3 regions of the Bacillus sp. FSL R7-0646 genome follow, and region 1 is predicted to be linked to each of the others. Evidence: riboswitches for the same ligand, from Rfam matches in the RefSeq annotation. Region 1 holds a riboswitch; each other region holds the start of a gene.
The links. Region 1 has a riboswitch for S-adenosylmethionine ahead of MKY62_RS05985 (bifunctional homocysteine S-methyltransferase/methylenetetrahydrofolate reductase). Riboswitches for the same ligand answer to the same signal wherever they lie in the genome.
Positions count from the first base shown of each region.

Region 2: it holds a riboswitch for S-adenosylmethionine, as region 1 does, so the genes downstream of both, MKY62_RS08765 (YezD family protein) here and MKY62_RS05985 (bifunctional homocysteine S-methyltransferase/methylenetetrahydrofolate reductase) in region 1, are expected to answer to the same signal.
Region 3: it holds a riboswitch for S-adenosylmethionine, as region 1 does, so the genes downstream of both, MKY62_RS20795 (5-methyltetrahydropteroyltriglutamate--homocysteine S-methyltransferase) here and MKY62_RS05985 (bifunctional homocysteine S-methyltransferase/methylenetetrahydrofolate reductase) in region 1, are expected to answer to the same signal.

Region 1 is NZ_CP150217.1:1,204,318-1,210,386, forward strand. Features, by position in the region: gene metH (methionine synthase) at 1-691, opposite strand, end outside; gene MKY62_RS05985 (bifunctional homocysteine S-methyltransferase/methylenetetrahydrofolate reductase) at 684-2,513, opposite strand; SAM riboswitch class I at 2,594-2,705, opposite strand; gene MKY62_RS05990 (YajQ family cyclic di-GMP-binding protein) at 2,783-3,274, opposite strand; gene MKY62_RS05995 (S1 RNA-binding domain-containing protein) at 3,438-4,286, shown strand; gene MKY62_RS06000 (hypothetical protein) at 4,325-4,447, opposite strand; gene MKY62_RS06005 (hypothetical protein) at 4,602-4,808, shown strand; gene MKY62_RS06010 (DegV family protein) at 4,849-5,709, opposite strand; gene MKY62_RS06015 (YitT family protein) at 5,873-6,069, shown strand, end outside.
Region 2 is NZ_CP150217.1:1,707,320-1,713,388, forward strand. Features, by position in the region: gene MKY62_RS08750 (dihydroorotate dehydrogenase) at 1-551, shown strand, start outside; gene pyrF (orotidine-5'-phosphate decarboxylase) at 520-1,239, shown strand; gene pyrE (orotate phosphoribosyltransferase) at 1,236-1,865, shown strand; SAM riboswitch class I at 2,028-2,134, shown strand; gene MKY62_RS08765 (YezD family protein) at 2,211-2,354, shown strand; gene MKY62_RS08770 (phosphoadenylyl-sulfate reductase) at 2,442-3,143, shown strand; gene MKY62_RS08775 (inorganic phosphate transporter) at 3,155-4,219, shown strand; gene sat (sulfate adenylyltransferase) at 4,245-5,381, shown strand; gene cysC (adenylyl-sulfate kinase) at 5,395-5,988, shown strand.
Region 3 is NZ_CP150217.1:4,005,893-4,011,961, forward strand. Features, by position in the region: gene MKY62_RS20775 (sugar ABC transporter substrate-binding protein) at 1-991, opposite strand, end outside; gene MKY62_RS20780 (LacI family DNA-binding transcriptional regulator) at 1,226-2,200, shown strand; gene MKY62_RS20785 (chorismate pyruvate-lyase family protein) at 2,397-2,927, shown strand; gene MKY62_RS20790 (DUF3298 and DUF4163 domain-containing protein) at 3,026-3,709, opposite strand; SAM riboswitch class I at 4,029-4,138, shown strand; gene MKY62_RS20795 (5-methyltetrahydropteroyltriglutamate--homocysteine S-methyltransferase) at 4,212-5,342, shown strand; gene MKY62_RS20800 (glycosyltransferase family 39 protein) at 5,481-6,069, shown strand, end outside.

The DNA.
Region 1 (6,069 bases):
ATTCCGGGCCTGTCGCGCAATTTAAACCGACGCTGACCGGTTTCATATGCTCGAGGGAGATATAGAACGATTCGATATCCTGGCCGGCAAGCGTCGTGCCCATCGGTTCGATTGTGCCTGACACCATGAGCGGAAGGGTTTTGCCGGTTTTTTCGAAGGCTTGTCTAATGCCGATAAAGCCGGCTTTAACGTTCAGCATATCCTGGCTCGTTTCGAGGAGCAAGAGGTCGGCTCCCCCCGTGATCAGCGCTCTTGCCTGTTCCTCGTAGTTATCGATCAGTTCGTCAAAGGTGGTGCCGCCGGTGACGGAAAGGGTTTTTGTCGTCGGACCCATCGCACCGGCGACAAATCTAGGCCATTTAGGAGTTGAAAACTTTTCGGCGGCCGCTTTGGCGAGTTTGACTGAAGCGAGGTTGACTTCATAGGCTCGATGCCCGAGGTCGTACTCGTCCAGAACGAGCCGGGTGGCTCCGAACGTATTGGTCTCGATGATATCGGCTTTAGCCTCGAGATAGGCTTCGTGGATGCCCTGAATGACATGGGGCGCCGTAATGCTTAGAAATTCATTGCACCCTTCATATGCCTCGCCTCCGAAGTCTGCGGCGGACAAACCGGCGTCTTGGATCATCGTTCCCATCGCACCGTCAAGGACGAGGATTTTTTTCTTCAGCTGGTCATTGATGTTAGACATTTGTCTTCTCCTTTTCTTTCTGATGGATATATGCCGTCAGCTCGGCGGTTAGATCGGACCGCAAAAACGGTGTGATCAGATAAATGCCGTTGAACAGGTCGCACGCCGCATCAAGCAGAGAGCGAGCGATCGCGAGCCCTTCCTCGGCCTGTTTTTGTTTGTCGTTTCCTGCCAGCGCCATCTTTTCGCGGATTGAATCAGACAGCTTGATGCCGGGGATTTCGTTGTGGATGAATTCCGCGTTGCGGCTGCTGGTGAGCGGCATGACGCCGATATAGATCGGTGTTTCAAGATGCCGCGTTTCCTCGTGGATTTTAATGAGCTGCTCCTCGGAATAGACAGGCTGGGAAATGAAATAGTCTGCGCCGCAGGCGATTTTTTTCTCAAGCCGTTTCACCGCTTTGTCAATGTGTCTGACATTCGGATTGAAGGCGGCCGCCACTGAGAAATTCGTTTTCTTGCCGAGCGGTTTACCCGAATAGGACAAGCCTTCGTTAAACTGCTTGATCAGGCTGATCAAATCGAACGATGTCAGGTCATAGACGGAAGTCGCTCCCGGAAAGTCGCCGATTTTCGACGGATCGCCGGTAATCGCCAGCACGTCTGACAGCCCCAGCGTATCGAGTCCCATTAAATGGGACTGCAGGCCGATCAGGTTGCGGTCTCTGCATGTGATATGAATCAGCGACCTCATATCGAGGCGCTGTTTTAAGAGCGCCCCGCAGGCGACATTGCTGATCCTCGGTGTGGCAAGGGAGTTGTCCGCCAATGTCAGTGCATCGATTCCGGCTGATTTTAGCTCCTCTGCGGCGTGCAAAAATTTCTCAAAGTTTAATTGTTTTGGAGGATCGAGCTCGACGATAATGGACCGTTTCTGCTTTGCCAGATCGTCAAGAGCAGGCTCTGTCCTTTCGTTTTGAACGGCAAGCGCCGCTTTCTTTCTGATTTTCACTCGTTTTTCGGTGACTGGAGGAAGTCCTTTGACGGCCTCAGCCATCGCTCTGATGTGGTTCGGCGTCGTTCCGCAGCAGCCGCCGATGATCCGTGCGCCTTGATTGCGGAATTCCTCCGCGCTTTCCCTGAAATATTCATCATCCGTCTCATAAACAAGCCTGCCTTCGACAAGGGACGGGAGGCTGCTGTTCGGATAGACGGAAAGATAGGCATCTTCTAAAAGCGGGACTTCTTCAAGCGCTCTGATCATATGATAAGGGCCGAGACGGCAGTTGATGCCGACGACATCTGCGCCGAGTGATGCCAGCTGCTTCAGACCGTCCGCAAGCGGGGTGCCGTCCTGAAGAACGCCCTCTTCGTGCATCGAGACATTCAAAATGATCGGCAGCTCCGTTTCCTTTCTGGCAATCTTTAAAACTTCGCGCGCTTCTTCTAAATCGTAATAGGTTTCGAGCAGAAGTCCGTCCGGCTGCTCATTTAACAGAAGGTAGAGCTGTTCGCGGAAGCTTCTTTTAATGTCCTCGAGAGAATACGAGTTTTTGTTGAACGTCCGGATTCCGCCGAGCGTACCGAGAACATAAGCGGAGCCGGCGGCGGCGCGGGCGAGGCGGACGGCTTTTTCGTTGATTTGTTTTGTTTCGTCTTCGAGTCCGTATCTGGACAGCTTGATGAAGTTTGCGCCGTACGTGTTCGTTTGAATAATGTCGGCGCCGGCCTGTACATACGCTTCGTGGACGCGTCTTATTTCTTCGGGCTTGGAGATGTTCAGTTCCTCAAAACACCTGTCGATCCCATAGGAATACAGAAGCGTGCCCATTGCGCCGTCAGCGATTAACGTTTTGTTTTTTATATCCTCCAAAAAACCCATCGTTTTCCCCCTTAATCATTCTTAATAAAACAAAAAAGTCTTCTGGGAAGCAGAAGACTTTTCAGCGACATTTGTCCGTCTTCTTATCTTCCAAGCAGGCTGCTTGCTGGATTTAGCACCTTGGTCATGAATATTCATTCACCGGTTGCTGAGGCTTCATCGGGCCAGTCCCTCTGCCTCTCTTGATAAGAACAGCTATTTAGTTTCTATTGATTACTTTTACTCAATTTACCGAAAATCGGGGGAATAATCAACAGTAAATTAAGAATTTATCGAAAATTTATAAATTGAACATCAATCGGCAGGTCGGCTTCCCTCACCATCGCGATGATTTGCTGAAGGTCGTCTTTATTTTTTCCGGTTACGCGGACTTGATCGTCCTGCACTTGCGATTTAACTTTCAGACCCGATTTTTTTATAAGGTTATTGATTTTTTTTGCGTTTTCTTTGTCGATGCCTTGAACTAATTTTCCGCGCTGTCTGACCGTGCCGCCTGAAGCGTTCTCAAGCTTTGAGTATTCGATGTTTTTCGTCGGGACGTTCCGCTTGATCAGTTTGCCGACAAGTACGTCTTTCAACTGGTTCATTTTAAATTCGTCGTCTGATACGAGAACGAGTTCGTCTCCTTCGAGTGTGATGCTGCTTTTTGACCCTTTGAAATCATAGCGTGTGCCGATTTCCTTGAGAGCGGTCTGGATTGCGTTTTGAACTTCAGGCAGTTCAACCTTTGAGACGATATCAAATGAGCTTTCTTTCGCCATGTGAAAAAACCTCCATCCATTTTACTTATGAGTCAATTATAGTAGAATAAGGTGAAACTTCCAATATCGAGCGGTTTTGCCTGGCCGCGATCTGGCAATAATTTGAACATTGGAGGAATAATAAGAAAAAGAAAAACAGGCGGATAAGAAAGGAAGAAGCAGTATGAAACCTGGACAGCAGCTAACATTGAAAATAGATCATAAAGCAGATTACGGTTACTTTTTGACGGACGGCGAAACGGCGGTCCTTCTGCATCAGAGCGAGATCACCGAGGATATTGACGGGAGAGAAGAGGTCGATGTTTTTTTATATGTCGATCACGAAGATCGCCTTGCGGCTACGATGAGAAAGCCGATCATCAGCGCTGAACAATACGGCTGGGTGGAAGTCGTTGATGCCGTCAGCGGCATGGGCGTTTTCGTCGATGTCGGGCTCTCGAAGGACGCCCTCGTTGCGACAGAGCATCTCCCGCCGTATGAATCAGTATGGCCGCAAAAAGGAGACAGGCTGTACTGTATGCTGAAAATTACGGGGCACGGAAGGATGTTTGCCAAGCCGGCGCCGGAGGACAAGATCAGCGAACTGTTTACTGAAGCTTCACCCGGCCTGATGAATAAAGAGCTCACCGGGACGATCTACCGCTTGATCGCATCAGGCTCTTTTATGATTTCCGAAGCCGGCATCAGAGGCTTCATCCATTCTTCTGAGCGAAAGGAAGAGCCGAGGCTCGGCGAAAAGCTGACTGCAAGGGTGATCAAAGTAAAAGAAGACGGTTCTGTAAATCTGTCGCTTCTGCCGAGAAAGCAGGATGCCTTGTCGGTTGATGCGGAACAAATCCTGACTTATATGAGATCGAGAAACGGCGCGATGCCATTCTGGGATAAAAGCGATCCAGAGGATATCAGAGAGCGCTTCAACATGAGCAAAGCAGCATTTAAAAGGGCGCTCGGCCATCTGATGAAACAGGATAAAATCTATCAGGAAGAGGGTTGGACGTACGAGAAAAAATAATCTTGAGGCGGCGTTCCGATCGGGACGCCGCCGGTTTCTTACAGGTGATGAGGCTTCTTTGATTCCTGGTGTTTACCGGCTTGTCTGTTCTTTTCGGCGAGCCGGTTTTTCTGCTGGTTGACGGCGTTATTGTCAACCGGCTTTTTATCATCATCTTTCATGAGGAAGCACCTCCCGTCAAAATGTCGCTCTTAGCTTGCTCACTGCCGGCGAAACTATGTACTCTCCCAATTGCGATGTTTTTTGCCGGGGAGTTTATGCCACCTTGTTCCGTCAGCATACACATATCATAAGACCCAAAAAAGGAGACTTGGTATGAAACATTGCTGCTCAGTTTACATTCATCGCGTTTCGGCAGGAGGGGTCGTCAACTTCGGCGGTGCGTACAAAATTTGTCCGATCACAATGGAAAAAGTGGTCGAGGGATCTGGAGGCCCGGATGTCGCGACAGCTGCTGCCGGCCTTCTTGATGGAGCGCTTGCGCCGGCCGTTGAGGAAGGGACAGTCACCGAAGACAGCTGACGCTGAGGCCTGCTTTTATAAAGCAGGCCTCTGTTTTATCTTATCTTTTGTCTTTCCCCGGAAAAAAGACCGCCAATGTTCCGGGTCCGGCGTGGGCGCCGACCGCTGAACCGATCATGTTGACGACGATCTCCTCCGGCTGGAATTCGGCTTCGATCATCCGTTTGACTTCTTCGGCCGTCCCTTCGTCATCTCCGTGGCTGATGCCGACCGTCTGTCCGCTCAAATCGACGCTTCTTTCCTTCATTAATTCGATCATCCGTCTGAGCAGCTTCTTTTTGCCCCGGATTTTTTCAAGGGGGACAAGCTTGCCGTCTTCAACATGCAAAAGCGGTTTAATATTCAACAGCCCGCCGACAAATGCCGATGCTTTGCTGATTCTTCCGCCTCTTGCCAAATAAGTCAAGTCATCAACGGTAAAAATATGTTCAAGATGTTCGCAAAAGTCCTTTACAGACGACTCGATTTCTTGTATTGTATTGCCGTTAGTTGCGAGTTTGAGGGCGTGCTTGACAGCAAGCCCATAGCCTAATGAAGCGCATTTTGAGTCGATGATCCGCAGGTCGAAATCAGGGAACTCCTCCTTGACTTCGTTTGCCGCCATCACAGCCGTCTGGTATGTTCCGGACAGCTCTGAGGAAAAGGCGATATAGAGAGCGGGTTTATTTTCGTTGGCCAGCTCGCTGAATGCGTTCTTGAACAGCATCAGAGACGGCTGGGACGTTTTCGGCGCTTTGCCTTCGCGCATCGCTTCATAAACGTCCAGAGGCTGAATCGTCAGAAGATCATCGTATTCTTTTTCATCAAGCAGCACCCTTAACGGAATAAATGAGATGCGATGTTCATCATAAAAAGATTTCGGCAAATCTGCCGCGCTGTCTGCTAAAAGGTGAACGTTCATTTGAACCCCTTCTTTCTAAAAAATGGTTGAAAAGGACACTAAGCTGTCCTTCGGCATACTTCGTTTTTTAGGTCAACTATATCATATATTTTTACATTGACGTTTTCAAAATATTGTTTTAAGGGTAAACCAAATATATACGAAAGTAGCGGAGGAACTAAATATGGTCATAGCGGAAGCAAAAAAATTGTTCATTGTCATCATCGGCGCCTTGTTAAATGCCATCGGATTGAATCTGTTTCTGATTCCCGCCGATGTTTACGCCAGCGGCTTTACGGGGGTGGCGCAGCTTTTATCGAGCGCGCTTGACCAGTACAGCCCGATTTATTTTTCAACGGGGACGCTATTGTTTATTTTAAA
Region 2 (6,069 bases), 500 kb from region 1:
CCAATGTGAAAACCGGAGGCATCGCCTTCGGCACGCAGCCGGAAATGGCCGGCGAGCTGACGAAAGCGGTGAAAGAGGTTGCGAGCGTCCCCGTCTATGTGAAGCTGTCGCCGAACGTCGCGAACATTACCGACATCGCTCTTGCCATAGAAGAAGCGGGAGCGGACGGTTTGACGATGATCAACACGCTGATCGGGATGCGGCTCGACTTAAAAACGGGAAAGCCGATTTTGGCGAACAAAACCGGCGGATTATCAGGACCTGCCGTTAAACCGGTGGCCATCAGAATGGTGCATGAAGTCAGCCAAAAGGTCAGCATTCCGATCATCGGCATGGGCGGCGTCCAGTCAGCCGAAGATGTGCTTGAGTTTTTGCTGGCGGGTGCGAGCGCAGTCGCCGTCGGCACGGCAAACTTCGTTAATCCGTTTGCTTGTCCCGACATCATCGACGATTTGCCGCGCGTTTTAGAAAAATACGGATACCGTTCGTTGAACGAGTGTATCGGAAGGAGCTGGAAGGATGAACAATACGCCGCCCATCATCGCGCTTGATTTTGCATCAGCACAGGAAACATATGCGTTTTTGGACCGGTTTCAAGGAGAAGAGCTGTTCGTTAAGGTGGGCATGGAGCTTTTTTATCAGGAAGGACCTGCCATCCTTGAAAATCTGCAGGAGCGCGGCTGCCGCATTTTCCTCGATCTAAAGTGCCACGACATTCCAACGACCGTATACAAGGCGATGAAAAGGCTGGCGGGATTTGGCGTCAGTCTTGTCAATGTGCACGCAGCAGGCGGAAAGCAAATGATGGAGTCGGCGCTTGAAGGCCTTGAAGCGGGGACTCCGGCAGGCCAAAAACGCCCTTCATTAATTGCCGTGACTCAGCTGACAAGCACGTCCTCAGAAATGCTTCAGCGTGAGCTCCTGATTGAAACGCCGCTTCTCGATACAGTTGTCCACTACAGCCGGCTGGCTGAAGAAAGCGGTCTTGACGGCGTCGTCTGCTCCGTTCATGAAGCCGAACACATTTACCGGGCTGTGTCTGTAGATTTTCTGACCGTGACACCCGGAATTCGCATGGCAGATGACAAAAACAACGACCAGGTCCGGGTGGCGACGCCTGGCTACGCAAGGGAAAAAGGCGTGTCGGCGATCGTTGTCGGCCGTTCGATTACCCAGGCGGAAGATCCTGTGTCAGCCTACAGAAGAATAGGACATGAGTGGGAGGGAACCAAGGCATGAAAACAGACATTGCAAACCATTTATTAAAAATCAAAGCGGTTTTCCTGCGCCCGAACGAACCGTTTACATGGGCGAGCGGCATTCTGTCGCCCATCTACTGCGACAACCGTTTGACGCTTTCATATCCGGAAGTAAGAGATGATATCGCTTCAGGGCTTGCCGGACTGATTCAAGACAAATTTCCCGGAGCCGAGATGATCGCCGGTACAGCGACCGCGGGAATCCCTCATGCCGCGCTTGCCGCTGACAGGCTGAGCCTGCCGATGTGCTACGTCAGAAGCAAACCGAAGGCGCACGGCAAAGGAAACCAAATTGAAGGGGCCGTTGTAAAAGGACAGAAAGTCGTTGTGATCGAAGATTTAATTTCAACGGGAGGAAGCGTTCTTGAAGCCGCCGCCGCCCTCACAGAGGCGGGATGTGAAGTGCTCGGCGTCGCCGCCATTTTCACTTACGGGCTTCCAAAAGCCGCCGCCGCCTTCAGCGAAGCAGGCGTTGAATACCACACGCTGACTGATTACGATACGCTGACCGAGGCTGCGCTTGCCGGTGGATATATTACTGAACAGGATGCCGCCAAACTGAAAGAATGGAAAGCGGATCCTGAAAGCAAGTCTTGGATGAACTGATGATCAAAGCCGTATTCTCCAAATGGGAGAACGGCTTTTTTGCGCCTTTTTGCCGTTTTTAAAATAGTAAAATCGGATTATTTTTATTTTTTATTAATCCTATAAAAAAAGTCGGGTTGACTTTTATTCGAATTGTGCTAAAATTTTAAAATAACAAAAGCAAACTTATCAAGAGCGGTGGAGGGACTGGTCCGATGAAACCCGGCAACCTGCGTGTGAAGCGTAAGGTGCTACTTCCAGCAAAATGCCCTCATTTTGAGAGATAAGGAATAGCGGAGTTCCTCGTCTTTCTTTCAAAATTGGAAGAAAGATTTTAATTTTTTAGGGGCAGAGGAGGAGCTAGAAGTGAAGACAGATGAACAGCTTGAAAAGGTGATCATCAAAATGAAAGACATGCTGAAAGACATGAATTACGGATCGATCACATTCGTTGTTCAGGACGGCAAAGTCATTCAAATCGAAAAAAATGAAAAAATAAGATTGAAATAGCTGACTAGACAAACTAGAGGCGGTTTTCACAGTTTTTTTTTCTGCTGGAAGCCGTTTTTTTGTTGGCGAAAAAAGGGGGAACCGAAAATTTTTACTTACAGCACATGGGAGGAACCAAACATCTCTTTTCAGGAAGATGACTCTTATAAAGGAGCGCTGTCTGTCCTGAAATGGGCGTACGGACATTACGGGGATCAGCTCGTATACGCGTGCAGCTTCGGAATTGAGGGGATCGTCCTGATCGATTTGATTTATAAGGTGAAAAAAGATGCAGTTATCGTTTTTCTTGATACAGGGCTTCATTTTAAAGAAACGTATGAAACGATCGACGCCGTCAAAGAACGATATCCAGGCCTTCAGATTATCATGAAAAAACCGGAGCTTACCGTCGAAGAGCAGGCGAAAGAATATGGGGACGAACTATGGAAGACCGCTCCGAATTCCTGCTGCGAAATGAGGAAGGTCATCCCTCTCCGCGAGACGCTTTCAGGCTACCCGGCGTGGCTGTCTGGTCTGCGCCGCGAGCAATCGCCCGGACGGAGCAAAACGAATTTTTTGAACAAAGATGAAAAATTCAAGTCTATCAAAGTTTGTCCGCTCATTCATTGGACGTGGAAGGATATTTGGAGATATGTGACAAAGCACGATCTCCCATACAATCCGCTTCATGATCAAGGCTATCCGAGCATCGGCTGCGCTCCGTGCACCTCTCCGGCCTTTACAATGGATGATCTTCGATCCGGCCGCTGGAACGGATCGGCTAAAACAGAATGCGGATTACACGAGTAAGGAGATGAGTCATGGAACTTGCCGCCATTTTATTTAGCATGTTTTTTGCGATGAATATCGGAGCGAGCGGTGCAGCTGCTTCAATGGGGATCGCCTATGGATCTGAAGCTGTCAAAAAGAAGTTTCACGCCCTCCTGATCTGTGCAGCGGGCGTTCTCTCGGGCGCTGTCATCGGCGGAGGAAACGTCGTGAAAACGATCAGTTCAGGCATCATTCCCGAACGGGTGATTTCGCTTGAAATCGTCTGCATTATTATCGGATCAGCGGCGCTGTCGCTCTTTATCGCAAATGTACTCGGCATTCCGCTTTCGACAAGTGAAGTGACAGTCGGATCTGTTGTCGGAGTAGGTGTCGCATACCAGGTTTTGTATGTCAAATCTTTGCTTGTCATCGTCTCATTTTGGGTCATTGTACCAATCGTCGCTTTTGCATTTACATTTGCGATGGCAAAAATCATGAAAAAAACGATCAAACGTCCAGCCTCGGGAAAAAAAGCAAAGGTTTTGGCGGTCATTCTATTGATCACAGGGTTTTTTGAAGCCTTCTCAGCGGGCATGAACAATGTCGCAAACGCTGTCGGACCTCTGGTGGCGGCGCATGTTTTGACAGTCGGGGAAGGAACGCTCTACGGCGGGCTGTTTGTCGCGCTGGGCGCCCTTTTACTGGGCAGGCGCGTTCTTGAAACAAACGGCAAAAAGATTACGAGGTTTTCAAAAGGAGAGGGAATCATCCTTTCCGGAACGGGGGCCGGGCTTGTCATTACCAGTTCAATTTTCGGTTTACCGGTTCCGCTTGCGCAAGTCACATCATCTTCTATTATAGGGATGGGAATGGCAAAAAACGGCGGCAACGTCTTTCATAAACAAGTGGTCAAAACGATGCTGAAAGTATGGGTCGTCTCGCCGTTCCTTTCATTAAGCCTATCTTATATGCTGGTCAGCCTTTTATTAAAAGGAGACTACTACGCTCTTATTGTTGTCACAAGCGTTCTGCTGGCATCTGTCGGAACGATCAGCCTGATGAGAGCGGTCAAAAAAGAGCACAGCTCCGTCCATGAACAAGGCGGAGGAATTTAAACACAAAGTAGGGGGAAACAAGTTTATGAGTTTAGCACCACACGGCGGTGTATTGGTTAACCGCGTCAATGAAGCATACGATTTTCAACATATCGCACATGAAATTGAGCTTGATGTAATGGCTTTTTCAGATTTGGAGCTGATCGGAATCGGTGCGTACAGCCCGCTCCAAGGCTTTATGACAGAGAAAGACTATCTGTCCGTTGTCGAAAATATGAGACTATCAAGCGGCGAAGTATGGACGCTTCCGATCACTCTGCCTGTTGACGAGCAAAAAGCTTTAAGCTTAAAAGCGGGTGACACCGTCCGCCTTACCTATAATGGGGAAACCTACGGCGTCATTGAGATCGAAGATATCTATACGCCGGACAAGAAAACGGAAGCCGTCAATATCTATAAAACCGACGAACTCGAACATCCGGGCGTCAAAAAATTGTTTGACCGCGGCAGCGTTTATGTGGGCGGGCCGATCACGCTCATTAAGCGGAGTGTAAAACAATTCCCGGCGCACACATTCGAACCTCTTGAAACAAGAAAAAAATTCGCGGAACTCGGCTGGAAAACGATCGTCGGATTCCAGACGAGAAATCCGGTTCACAGAGCGCACGAATACATTCAAAAAACGGCGCTCGAGACGGTAGACGGCCTTTTCCTCAATCCGCTCGTCGGGGAAACAAAATCAGACGATATTCCGGCTGATGTCCGCATGGAAAGCTATCAGGTGCTGCTTGACGGCTACTATCCGAAAGACCGCGTCTTCCTCGGCGTTTTTCCGGCGGCGATGCGCTATGCGGGGCCGAAGGAAGCGATCTTCCATGCCCTTGTGAGAAAGAACTACGGATGCACGCACTTTATCGTCGGAAGAGACCATGCCGGAGTCGGCGATTACTACGGCACATATGAAGCGCAGGAGCTGTTCGATCAGTTCGCGCCGGAAGAAATCGGCATTACGCCGCTGAAATTCGAACACAGCTTCTACTGCAATGTCTGCGGTTCAATGGCTACGGCGAAAACGTGCCCTCACGGCAAAGAACATCATGTCATTTTATCCGGCACAAAGGTGAGGGCGATGCTGAGAAGCGGCGAGTTCCCGCCGAGCACATTCAGCCGTCCCGAAGTTATTCAAACATTAATCAAAGGCTTAGCGGCCGGGGTTTCTTAAGGGGGAGCATCTCTTGGTAAATAAAGATATTGTCTGGCATGAAGCGTCCATTACAAAACGGGAATATCATGAGAAAAATCAACATAAAAGCTCAATCATTTGGCTGACGGGCTTAAGCGGTTCAGGAAAATCAACGATTGCCAACGCCGCTGCGCGTGAGTTGTTTGCACAAGGCTACCAGGTCACGGTGCTTGACGGCGACAACGTCAGGCACGGGCTGAACAAGGACCTCGGGTTTTCCGATGAAGACCGGAAGGAAAACATCCGCCGGATCGGCGAGGTTGCGAAGCTCTTTGTCGAACAGGGGACGATCGTCATTACGGCGTTCATTTCTCCTTTTAAAGAAGATCGCGGGCTTGTCAGACAGCTTGTCGAGGAAGATGAGTTTCACGAAGTCTATGTGAAATGCGATTTGGCGACGTGTGAAGAGCGCGACCCGAAAGGCTTGTACAAAAAAGCGAGAAACGGAGAAATTCCATTTTTCACAGGGATCGATTCGCCTTATGAAGAGCCTGAAACGCCTGAGCTTGTTCTTGATACAGGCGCACATAACCGGGAAGAGTGCAAAAACCAGCTCGTCCAATACGTGAAAGATCAAACGAAATAAAATGCGGGTGAATAGGAAAGTGCGGCGCATGCACTTTCCTATTTCATAAAGAAAACGTTTGGTTTTTGTGATATTTTCAGG
Region 3 (6,069 bases), 1.4 Mb from region 1:
TTGCCGCCCATTCCTTGTTTTCAGACGTCTGTGTCATGGCAAACTGCCAGCTTCCTGAAGGGGACACAAGCTTTTTTGTTTTTGGCGACACAGGATACGGCATCACACCATAATCGACATTAGGAAAATTTGTTTCCATGTCGGTTACCGTCCAGACACCGCTCATTTTCATCGGATATTTTTCCGTTTCAAACGCCTGCTTAACCGGAGTCCGGGTCGTGTAACCCTCTTTCAGCATTGTTTGAATAAATGTCATCGCTTCAACGGTCAGTTTGTCGTTAAAAACACCCTCCGCTTTCTTGCCATCTTTTGAAAGAACATCGCCGCCAGCCGACCAAACAAATGGCAAAAGCGCATAGGTCAGCATTTCGTCTTTTGACTGCAACTGCATATCGATGGCCGGTTTGTCATATTTATTTTTCAGCTTTTTGCAAAGCTCAAGGAATTCGTCCCACGTCCATGGATTCTCAACCGTTGGCAGCGTTTTCAAGTCAACGCCGGCGTCCTTCAGCATTTTTTTGTTATAGTAAATACCGACCGATGATTCGCTGACACCGATCGCATACAGTTTCCCCTGGTAGGTTCCCTGTTGCTTAATGCTCGGCAATAAATCATCCTGGTCTTTGATATACTCATCCAATGGCGCAATAACGCCGGATTTCGCATAAGCCGCCGTGTTCGGTCCGTCCAAAGTGATCACATCCGGCAGGGTATTCGTTGTCAGCGCCGCGTTCACTTTGTCTTCATATCCGCCGCCGTTTCCGCTTCTGGGGATGAAATCAATTTTGGCCTCGATGTTTTCAGAGGCATACTTTTTATTAAAAGCGTCCACCCGCTTTTGATAGACCTTTCCTTCTTCACTGTCATCAGATACGTGCACCCACATCGTAAGCGTTTTCCCATCTTGGCTATTTGCACTTTTGCTATTGCTGCAGCCCCACATCGCAAACATCAGCAACAACGAAAAAATTCCGAAGAGCCACCTTTTCATCTTTGTCACTTCCCCCCATTTTTTATCAATTAACAAATGAAAGCACTTTCAAGTGAATTGTATGTCAACCGGTTTCATATGTCAACCGGTTGACATATTTTTTCCCCAATTATTCATCCCGGTACATTTCTCAGAATCATGGCATTTTCTTGCACATATCGGCCCGATTCTCTAAAATAAGTGCGTGACGAGAATTGTAAGCCATTTCAGTAAAAATAGCAGGGGGAAAAGGGAATGAAGCCTAGCATTCACGACGTTGCAAAAAAAGCGGGAGTTTCACCAACAACCGTATCGCGGGTATTAAATAACCGCGGCTATATTAGTGAAAAAACAAAAGAAAAAGTCTATAAAGCGATGGAAGAAATCAATTACTTTCCAAACGATTTGGCCCGCTCTTTATTTCGTAAACGAACTCATTTAATAGGGCTCATCATCCCTAACTCCAGCAACCCGTTTTTCGGCGAACTGGCCTTTCATATTGAGAGCATCTGCGCTGCCATGGGCTACAAACTGCTGCTTTGCAACAGCTTAAACCGCAAAGACAAAGAAGAAAAATACTTGGAAATGCTGATGCGAAATCAAGTGGACGGCGTCATCGCCGTGACTTACAACAGGGGAATTTTAAATTATCATCGGCAAAACCTGCCGATTGTCGCCATCGACCATTACTTGTCGGAAACGATTCCCGTCATCGGCTCTGATAACTATGACGGAGGAAGAAAAGCGACAGAACTGTTAATTGCAAAAGGCTGCCGGCACATCATCCATATCAACGGACCAATTGAGCTGAAAACACCGGCAAATCTTAGAAGAAAAGCATATGAAGATGTGATGCGACAACACGGGAGACAGCCGATTACATATGAAGTTCCCTTTCATCAAAATTACCGGGAAATCATTTCAAAACTGTTTGATGAACAGCCTGCAGCTGACGGCATTTTTGCCAGTGATGACCTCATGGCCGCTACAGTCATCACCGAAGCAAAAAAACGCAGAAAAGACATTCCCGGGCAATTAAAGGTGATCGGCTACGACGGAACGGAAGCGGTTCAGTCCATTCTCCCGGAATTGACAACCATCCAGCAGCCGATCGAACTCATTTCCAAGACGGCCATTGAGATTTTGTCCAAAGCCATTGAAGGCGAATTCGATGATTTGCCGCTGGAAACCTATTTGCCCGTACAGCTTTTAGAAGGAGAGACGACTTAAAATAACGGGACAAAAAAAGGAGACATTGACGTCTCCTTTCTCCATACATATCCTGATCTATCCAATTATAAAAAAGATAAAATTTACATTGCTCACCTAAAATTTAACTTATATTTCTAGACAAACTCACCTCCCCATGATAAATTTAAAGACAAGTTTTCGAAAAATTCTAATTTTGGCGTGGAGGTGCCTTTAATTGAACGTAAGCCACTTTTTTCCTGAAACCTTTGTTTCTCTTGTAAAAGACATGTTAACCAAAACCGATGGTTCAACAACCAAAGCGATTGAAACGCTGATCGGCGGCAAAGCCGAAATCGAAGTTTTTCAGCAAAATAATATTGATTATGACAAGCTTTCACCTGAGGAAGCAAGGCTGTTTCAACGCGATGATGACATCTTGTTTAGAACCTCGTCTTTGAAAACAGGCGATGATTATTTATCTTATAATTATGTCTATGTCAAAACAAACTTACTGCCGCCCGCCATCAAACAAGATTTGCAGGAAGAAAGGCTTCCCATCGGGAAAATCATTGCAGAACTGGAGTCAAGGCGTGAAATTTTCAGCACGGGCGACTGCCTGGGAAAACATTTCACACAACTTGTACCTGTTTCAGCAGACCGGACATATGCTTTTAAAAAATACCAGATCATCAGCGGCCGACAGTGCATGTTCTATGTCTGCGAACTGTTTGATTTAGAAAAAATCTGCAAACTGACTGCGGGCTGAATCATGCCCGTCAGCTGCCGCTTTATGAAAGAGCTTCCAAAACCTCCTCCTTCCTTCTTCCCTCATAATAAAAACCCCTGAGAAACAGGGGCTGTTATTTATTGATACACCGTTTTCGGAACTGCAACGACCGGATTTCCGGCGGCATAAGGGGCGACATCGTATTGTTGGAAGACGATCGCAATGCCGTCGTTAGTGTAATAGAAGGCCGTGTTTTTACCGAGGACGATGTCTTTCTTCTTCACATCCGGAAAGAAAATGTCGCTGTGTTTTTGAATATAGTTGTAAATGTATGTTTTTGTCTTATCCATTTTCGATTTTGTATTTAGGATGTCGGATAAATACACCCGTTTTTTAGAGACAAGGTCATAGTTGAAAGAGCGGACTGCCGTATTTCCGTGCGCTCCGCCGGAATAGACGTAATTGCTTGTCAGGATGCTCAGCTTTTGGCCGGTCCGGTATTTCACTTCAAAGGACGTTTGATAATCCGTTTGGTATCCGTGCTGTTGGCCGTCTTTCTTGTTTTTTACATAATCTTTGTAGGACTGCTCAATATAATGTTTAAAATCTTTGTTGATCTTGTTTTGGAGAGATTTGGGGCTTACATTTGAAACTTGCGGGTATTTCAAAGCCTTAATGTTTTTGTACGTATGGCTCGTGACCGTCGGTTTTTTTTCGTTTGCCGCGTGTGCAGAAGGAAGTGCGGCCGCACTGTACAGCGCAAAAAACAATACCCCTGTCATCAACATTCCGAACGCTTTAAACACTGTTTTTTTGTTCATAAAAACCCTCCTTAATCTGTCATTTTTTATAATACCCATTTTGAAATCAGGTACACATTATAGACCGGTGAACTCAATAAAAAGTTTCTGTTTTTGGAAATAAAAATTGAAAAAAATTCTAATTTATTCTGTTTGTTCAGCATCTTGTTGACTGTTTGAACGGCTGTCCTGACGAAAAATTCACACATTGATTCGATACGCCCTCCAGTTTAACCGCAGAAGAAGAAAATGAAAAAAACGAAGAGTTTTTTTAAACCCATTGACATTTTTATAAAAAGTATTAATATTAAAACTATTAAAAAATCGCATAAAAAGGTTTTCCTTATCAAGAGTGGTGGAGGGACTGGCCCTGTGAAACCCGGCAACCGCTGTCTATGACAGAATGGTGCTAAATCCTTAAGAGCATGTTCGTGCTCTTGAAGATAAGGAGGAGATTGAATATATCAAGCTCTTCCTTATCGGGAAGAGCTTTTTTATGTCTATAAAGAAAGAGGGATGAAGCATGACACAATCAACCGATGTACTGAAGCAAACGCCTGGAAGAAAAATCGGACCGTACAGAGCTGATCAGGTGGGCAGTCTTTTAAGGTCTGAGCCCGTAAAAAAAGCGCGCCTCCAAAAAGCGAACGGCGAAATTAGCGCTGAACAATTGCGCGAAGTCGAAAACGAAGAGATCAAGCGCATTGTCGAAAAGCAAAAAGAAATCGGTCTTAAAGCCGTGACAGACGGGGAATTCCGCAGGTCATGGTGGCATTTCGATTTTCTTGAAGGACTTGACGGCGTAGAAGGATATACAGCGGACAAGGGCATTCAATTTCATAATGTTGAAACGAAGCCGCGCGGCATCAAAGTAACAAGCAAAGTCGACTTTACAAACCATCCGATGCTGGAAGATTATAAATTTCTTCATGATATTGCGGGCACACATACGCCGAAAATGACGATTCCGAGCCCGAATATGCTGTTTTTCAGAGGAAAGCTTGGAGAAAGCCCGTATGAGGATCTTGATGAATTTCATCACGATGTAGCTCAGGCTTACAAAAAAGCGATCCGCGCATTTTACGATGCCGGCTGCCGCTATTTGCAGCTGGATGACACGGCCTGGTCCGTATTTTTCTCAGACAAAGGACATGAGCAGATCAAAGCTTTCGGCCGCCAGCCTGATGAACTGCGCCAGTCTTTCGCCAACACGATTAATGAAGCAGTTGAAGGGCGCCCGGACGATTTGACGGTCACCATGCACATCTGCCGCGGCAACTTCCAGTCGACATGGGTGGCGGAAGGCGGCTACGATGCGGCTGCTGAAACGATTTTCGACGGACTCAATTTAGACGGACTTTTCCTTGAATTTGATGACGAGCGCTCCGGCGGCTTCGAACCGCTTCGCTACGTCCAACGGAAAGACTTGCAAATCGTCCTCGGTTTAATTACATCTAAATTCGGCGAGCTTGAAAACCCGGATGATATTAAGCGGCGCATTGAAGAGGCGTCCCGATATGCCGATCTGAACCAGCTGTGCTTGAGCCCGCAGTGCGGCTTTGCTTCAACGGAAGAGGGCAACCTGCTTACCGAAGAACAGCAGTGGGAAAAACTGCGCCATGTCGTCGAGATCGCTGAAGACGTATGGAAATAACACCTCATATTTGAGACATGCCTCCTGACGGCATGTCTCTTTTTTTGCCCCTCTATACAATTTAAAATTCCTTCTTGATTTGTTCATAGTTTGATCATATTTGGCTTCTATAATGCTCTTTAGTGAGGTGATCGAACAATGATTAAGAAAAGGAAAATCGATATATTCCTGGTCTTCATTCTTGTATTATCTGCAGCATTAAACTTGTACGGCATCTGGAATAGTGACACAGACAACGCCTACTATACGGCGGCCGTTGAAAGTATGACCCAAAGCTTTCATAACTTCTTTTACGCATCATTTGATCCGGCAGGCTTTGTAACAGTTGATAAACCGCCTGTCGCACTCTGGATTCAGACACTTTTTGCACTTGTATTCGGCGTGCACGGCTGGAGCGTCGTTCTCCCTGAAGCCATTGCGGAAGTGATTTCCGTAGCACTCTTGTACTTTATTGTAAAACCTACTTTTGGCAAAACGGCGGCCAGAATTTCAGCTCTTATTATGGCGTGTACGCCGATTGCCGTTGCGGTCAGCCATACAAACAACGTCGACAGCATTCTCGTCCTTTGCTTGATGATTGCAACGTGGCTGTTGTTTAAAGCAGTCCGGAAAGGAAAAATCGGCTGGCTGCTCGGCGCATTCTGTATGATCGGTGTCGGTTTTAACGTCAAAATGCTGCAAGCTTACATGGTATTACCGGCATTCCTGCTGTTTTACATGATTGGAG